DNA from 2 places in the Nocardia sp. NPDC003979 genome. Region 2 is predicted to be linked to the other one. Evidence: predicted binding sites of a transcription regulator. Region 2 holds the regulator's gene; the other holds the start of a gene.

Region 1 (3,413 bases), on a different contig from region 2:
CGGGGTCGTACCCGAGCGTCGCCTCGCCGTCCGTCGCAGCGCTGACCTGCGCCTTGTCCGTGGACGCCGCACTGCTCGGCTCCGCATCACCGGTCACCAGGCGGGTTGCCGCCTTGCGCAGGGCTTTCGCGACCAAACGCTCCATCTGGCGAACCCCGGCCTCCCGGGTGTAGTTCGCCGCGACCTCCCGCAGCGCCTCTTCGGTGATCGAGACCTCCTGCGCCGTCAGCGCATTGCGCTCCAACTGCCGCGGGACGAGGAAGTCGCGCGCGATGGCCACCTTGTCGGCCTCGGTGTAGCCGTCGACCGTGATGAGTTCCATGCGGTCGAGCAGCGGGCCGGGGATGGTGTCCATGACGTTGGCGGTCGCGATGAACAGCACGTTGGACAGGTCGAGGTCCAGGTCGAGGTAGTGATCGCGGAAGGTGTGGTTCTGCGCGGGGTCGAGCACCTCGAGCAGCGCCGCCGCCGGATCACCGCGGAAGTCGGAGCCGACCTTGTCGATCTCGTCCAGCAGGACAACGGGATTCATAGACCCCGCCTCCTTCACCGCGCGCACGATGCGGCCCGGCATGGCACCGACGTAGGTGCGCCGGTGGCCACGGATCTCGGCCTCGTCGCGCACACCACCGAGGGCGACGCGAACGAACTTGCGGCCCAAGGCCTTCGCGACCGACTCACCGAGCGAGGTCTTACCGACACCGGGCGGGCCGACGAGCACCATCACCGCACCCGAGCCGCGGCCACCGACGACCTCGAGCCCACGCGCCGCGCGACGCGAACGCACCGCGAGGTACTCGACCATGCGGTCCTTCACCTCGTCGAGCCCGTGGTGATCGGCGTCGAGGATCGCGCGGGCACCCGAAACATCGGTGTTGTCCTCGGTTTTCACCGTCCACGGCAGGTCGAGGACGGTGTCGAGCCAGGTGCGGATCCAGCCCGACTCGGGGCTCTGGTCGCTGGCGCGTTCGAGCCTGCCGACCTCGCGCAGCGCCTCGGCACGCACGTTCTCGGGCAGGTCGGCGTTCTCCACGCGGGTGCGGTAGTCGTCGGCGCCATCGGGTTCGTCCTCGCCGAGTTCCTTGCGAATGGCGTTGAGCTGCTGGCGGAGCAGGAATTCGCGCTGGCTCTTCTCCATGCCGTCGCGCACTTCTTCGCTGATCTTCTCGGTGACCTCGACCTCGGCGATATGCGCCTTGATCCACTCGATCTGCTTGGTCAGCCGCTGCGCGACATCAGGGGTCTCGAGCAGTTCGCGCTTCTGCTCGTTGGACAGGTACGGCGCGTAACCGGCTGTGTCGGAGATGGTTTCAGGGTTGTCGAGCTGGTTGACGATGTCGATGATCTGCCAGGCCTCACGGCGCTGCAGGACGGCGATCACCAGCTTGCGGTACTCGGCGGCGAGTTCGGTGGTCCGTTCGTCGGGCGCGGGCGCCTCGACGGGTTCGGCCTCGACCCACAGCGCAGCACCCGGCCCGGTGACACCGTGCCCGATCCGCGCCCGGCGCTCGGCCTTGAGCACGGCCGCGGGCGCGCCACCGCGCATCCGGCCGATCTGTTCGATGGTGGCGACCACGCCGTAGGAGGCGTAGCCCTCGTCCAGCCGCGGCGCCACGAGCACGGCGCCGGTCTTGCCTGCCTGCGCGGCGTCGATGGCGGCCTGCGCGGACTCGTCCAGTTCGATGGGCACGACCATGCCCGGCAGCACGATCGGATCGGTCAGGAACAGAACCGGCAGGTTCTGAGCTGTAGTCATATCGACCCTTCCAAAAGTTGAGCTTTGCTGACTCAACTACAGAAGATCGCACTTTGTTCCGACCTCGGCAACCGTTCACTCACGGCGAACGAAACGCCGAACGCCCCCGGCTCCCGAGGGGTAGGTGGGAGCCGAGGGCGTTCGTGCGTTGATGGTGTTTCGAGGGTTCTAGAGGTTGCGCCGGAGCCTTTCGGTCGGAGGATCAATCGTGCGGCCACGGCTGCTCAACACACCGAGGACGATGCCCGCGATCACGAAGATCGCGCCGAGGATGCCGAGGATCACCGGCAGGGTCTTACCGAAGAGGTCGAGCTTGTCGAGGCTCTCCTGGGTGACGGCGAGCTGGGCGTCGATGGTCTCCTCGTCGAAGACCAGGTGCGACTTCAGCACGGTGACGTCGACCTTGTCCGCGCTGCGGCCGTAGAACATGTGGATGCTCTCACCACCCTTGAGGACGGCTCCGGTCCTCGGCTCCACCCACACGTCGCGGGTGTTGGTGTAGTAGCGGGTCATGGTGACCGGATCGGTGCCCTCGAGGCCCCACTTGGCGGCGGGCAGGGCGAGCTGATACGAGGGGTGCTTGACGACGTCCCACATGTTCGTCACCGGGATGGTCTGCCGGAAGTGGTAAACCGGCACGCCCTTGATCTCCGACTCCTCGACGAAATCGATGTCGTAGGTGGCGCGGGCGTTGAGGTCGAAGTACGGGTACGACTTCTTCTCGGTGCCGATCGGGAAGCGGTACTGCAGGCCACGACGCTGCAACTCGGTGGGAATGTCGCCGCCCGACTTGGGGTCCTGAGCCACGGCGATCGACCCGTTGGGCGAGGCGTCGATCGGCTCGCCGGTGACGCGGTCGATGGTGACGCGGTCGACCGAGGCGGTGAGCAGGCCGGCTTGCGGATCGAGGTCGTCGCGACGCAGCGTCTGACCGGCCTGGACGGTCATCTGATCGGCGTCCGAGGGCTCCTCGACCGTCAGGAAGCGCTGCGAGAAGAGCGGCACATTGGTGTGCACCGTCGCCGCACCCTCGGGCGAGGTGAGCGACTTCGCGTCGAGCACGAGGCTTTCCTCGCCGGGGACGCTCTTGGCGATGGTGGTGATCCGCAGGTCCAGTGGCGTCTTGGCCACCTTGCCGACGGTGTAGGTGGGAATCATGGCGGCGCACGCGAGCAGCAGCGCACCGAGACCGACGAGGATGCAGGCGATGATCCTGCGCACGTTGCTCATCGGCTGCCGTACGTGACGTTACCGAGCAGCGACGAACCCGGATCACCGGTCGTCTCCGGCTCGGGAATCGAATTCTGTTGCGCGCCAGCGGTGATGCCCAACACGGCAATCACCCCGAGAATCGCGCCCGCTAGCCCGCTGATCAGGCCGGGGACGGCAAACTTCATAGATCGAACTCCAATTGCGTTGTGCCGGTTCAGGCGACGGAGAAGAACCCGATGGTCGGGGCGAACGAGCAGGTCCGGTTACCGTCGGCGGTTTCGGTGGTGAGCGAGCCGGTGACGACCGCGACGACCCGTCCCGCACCGGTGTCGGCGATGGCCGAGAGGGTGGCGGGGCCGTCGGGGTTGATGCCCGCCGCGTTGGTGAGCACCTGGGTGCCGGTGCGGCGGTTGTCCAGGTTGACCCACTGCACGGTCATCGGCGG
Region 2 (3,413 bases):
GGCTCAGGACCTGGAGGTCGTAGAGGTCGCAGGGGTGGTGGCCGCCGACGAACAGGTGGACCTTCGGGTTCACCCGGCGCTGGGCCATCGCCATGATCTGGGCGCGCAGGGGGGCGATGCCGGTGCCGCAGCCGATCATCAGCATCTTGCGCTTGGTGTTGCGCGGCACGCCGAGACCGCCGAGGGGGGCGCCGAGTAACCACTGGTCACCGACGGTGGTGTGCGACACGATCGCCGGACTCACCCAGCCGCCGAGCACACTGCGGATGTGGAATTCGATCTCGCCGTTGCTGTTCGCGGGATTGGCGGGTGACAGGTAACGCCACATACGCGGACGCGAGGGCACCTGCACACTGATGTACTGGCCCGCCGCGTACTCCATCGGATGCTCGAGCTGAACCCGGACGATCGACAAGTTGCGCAACACTTCGCGGCACTCGACGACGGTGGCGGTCCAGGCGGCGGGACTGGTTTCCTTGTCGGCGGCGCCGATCATCGCGCCGCTGATATTGGCCAGGCCCTCGTCCCAGGCGGCGGCGACCTCGTCGGTCCACATCTCGTCGCCCACACAACCGCGGATCGCCGACTTCAGCGAATTGGCCACCGCCACATAGTGCGCCGGTTGCACGCCGTACTTGCGATGGTCGCGCCCGAGCTGCGCGAGGAACGGCAACAGCTTGTCGGGTTCCTCCAGCCGGTCCAGCGCGTAGGAGATCGCATGGACGAGGCGGTCGCGCTGGGCATCCATGGCGGCTGGAAAGAAGTCACGGACACCGGGGTAGTCCGTGAACAGGATCGAGTAGAACGACCTCGCCAGTGTCTCGGACCCACCCTCTTCCGCAGCAACCGCCTTGAACGTGGTACGGATCAAAGCGACAGTCCGCGAATCCATATGTGTCACAACCTCGTTTCGCCATCGAACGCTTGTCGCGCCGGCGAGTGACGGGCTGGGAGGACACTCGTCAGCAGCCGATGCGAGAAGTCTAGGCGAGGTTTGCCAGCTTAGGAATCGTACTCTTAAACATCACGCATGTAATTCTGACAAAACTGGATACAGACACGGTGGCGCGCCAAAGAAACAGACCTGGAGCCCGTGAATGAGGCGTAGACGTGACCGATTGGGCCCGTAATTCGGACGTCCTCGCCGCGCGCTTCTACTTCCGGACGGCAAGATCGAAAATAAATGGGTTGCTGGATAGTCACCAGCCGATCGCCGGGGATTGACCAGCACACGACAGAGCCCCCGATCCGCGACCGCCGTGGCGGACAAGCGAACCGGGGGCTCGGTGAAACGAGTGCCTCAGCGGCGATGACGTGGCTGCCACACCACGAGCGCGGTACTGCGTTGCGGCGGAGACAGATCGGGCCGGTAACCAGCCCGCAACCGCTCCAGCTCCGCGCTCATCTCATCCACCCGCTGCTGCAGAGCCTCCACCTGATTGGTGAGCTCGATGATGCGTTTGATGCCCGCCAGGTTGACGCCCTCGTCCTGCGACAGCCGCTGCACTTCGCGCAACAGCTCCACATCGCGAGCCGAGTAACGGCGTCCGCCACCCGAAGTTCGTTGAGGGGTGACCAAACCCAGCCGGTCGTAGGTACGCAACGTCTGCGCGTGCATCCCCGCCAACTGAGCCGCCACCGAGATCATGAAGAACTCGGCACGCGAGGATCCCGCAGACTTCGGACTATCGGACATCAAGCACCTGCCCATCCTGCACGCGGATCGAAACCGCTCGCCTTCTCCGCCTCCTGGTACCGCTTCAGGGCCTCGGTCGCCTCGGCATCGAGAGCCTGCGGAACCGCGACCTTCACCGTCACCAGCAGGTCACCTGCACCACCGGCCGGACCGCGCTTGGGCACACCCCGGCCGCGTACCCGCAGGATACGCCCGTCGGCGGTACCCGGGGGCACCTTCACACCGACCCGGCCGTCCAGCGTGGGCACCGAAACGGTTGTCCCGAGCACCAATTCGGCATAGCTCACCGGCAGCACAAGGGTGAGGTCGTCACCCTGACGGCCGAAGACCTTGTCCTGGCTCACGTGCACCGTGACATACAGGTCACCCGACGGCGCGCCACGCAGGCCCGCCTCACCCTGACCGGCGAGCCGGATCTTCTGCCCGTCGCTGACACCCGGTGGGATGCGGACGGTGATGGTGCGGGTGCGGTTCTGGATGCCGGTGCCCGCGCAATCGGTGCATGGGTCGTCGATGATCGAGCCGGTACCGCGGCAGTCGTCGCACGGTTCGCTGAAACCGAACGCACCCTGGTTGCGGCTCACCACACCCGCGCCGTTGCAATGCGGGCACACACGCGGGCTGGTGCCCGGCTTGGCGCCGCTGCCGTGACACGTGGTGCACGGTGACGGGCTCGTCATCCGCAGCGGAACGGTGACACCCTGGGCCGCCTCGCGGAAGCCGAGCGTGGTCTCGGTTTCCACATCGGCGCCACGGCGCGGACGGCTCGACGCGCGCCCGCCCCGGTTGAACAGGCCACCGAGGATGTCACCGAGACCACCGTCGCCCGCACCGGGACCACCCGGCTGGCCGAAGATGTCACCCAAATTGAACTCCTGCGAGAACCCGCCGCCCCCACCGGGGGTGAAGCCGCCGCCGTAGCCGCGACCGCCACCGCCGGCGAACAGGCGCCGCGTCTCGTCGTACTCCTTGCGCTTGGCCGGATCAGACAGCACCGCGTTCGCTTCGCTGACGGCCTTGAACCGCTCCTCGGCCTTCGTGTCACCCGGGTTGGAGTCCGGGTGCAGGTCACGCGCGAGCTTGCGGTAGGCCTTCTTGATCTCGTCCTGCGACGCGCCGGAGGAGACACCCAGCTCCTTGTAGAAGTCCTTCTCGATCCACTCCCGTTGACTCACCGGGCATCTCCTCCTCTCACGCTATTCGTTATCGGCGTCGGCATCCGAATCCGATGCCCCCACGGTCTCGGGATCGGTTACCCCGACCATCGCGTGCCGAAGCACCCGATCGCCGAACCGATAGCCCTTGCGCATGACCACGCCGATCACCGGCTCCGAACCCGAACCCTCGTGCTGCACGGCCTCGTGCAGCGTCGGGTCGAACGGGTCACCGACAGCACCGAATTCGACCAGGCCCTGCTTGGTGAGCGCGGTCTCGAGCTTGTCGGCCACCGACTTCAACGGGCCGGAATCCAGGTCGCCGTGCGCCCTGGCGCGGTCCAGATCGTCGAGGACACCGAGCAATTCGGTGACCACGCTCGCCTTGGCCGCGTCGATATTGGCCTGGCGATCGCGCTCCACCCGGCGGCGGTAGTTCGCGTACTCCGCGGTCAACCGCTGCAGGTCGGCGGTGCGCTCGGCGAGCTCGTCGCTCTCCGGAGCTGCCTCGACCTCGGGTTCGGTCTCGGTGCCGGACGCCGCCTCCTCAGCGACGTCCGGCT

Evidence for each region. Region 2 encodes HspR, which represses chaperone genes until heat shock. Its sites were predicted from a motif close to ANNTGAGTNNNNNNNACTCANNT; they were not measured.
Region 1: a site for HspR is predicted at 1,772-1,794, ahead of lon (endopeptidase La). Genes of this name have one in related genera too.

The regions. Positions count from the first base shown of each region.
Region 1 covers NZ_JBSGIJ010000028.1:52,935-56,347, reverse strand. The annotation lists gene lon (endopeptidase La) at 1-1,756, opposite strand, end outside; gene ACWEVR_RS31690 (DUF3068 domain-containing protein) at 1,925-2,986, opposite strand; gene ACWEVR_RS31685 (DUF2613 domain-containing protein) at 2,983-3,153, opposite strand; gene ACWEVR_RS31680 (Rv1157c family protein) at 3,183-3,413, opposite strand, start outside.
Region 2 covers NZ_JBSGIJ010000003.1:570,190-573,602, forward strand. The annotation lists gene ACWEVR_RS09525 (globin domain-containing protein) at 1-892, opposite strand, end outside; gene ACWEVR_RS09530 (heat shock protein transcriptional repressor HspR) at 1,301-1,696, opposite strand; gene dnaJ (molecular chaperone DnaJ) at 1,696-2,871, opposite strand; gene grpE (nucleotide exchange factor GrpE) at 2,893-3,413, opposite strand, start outside.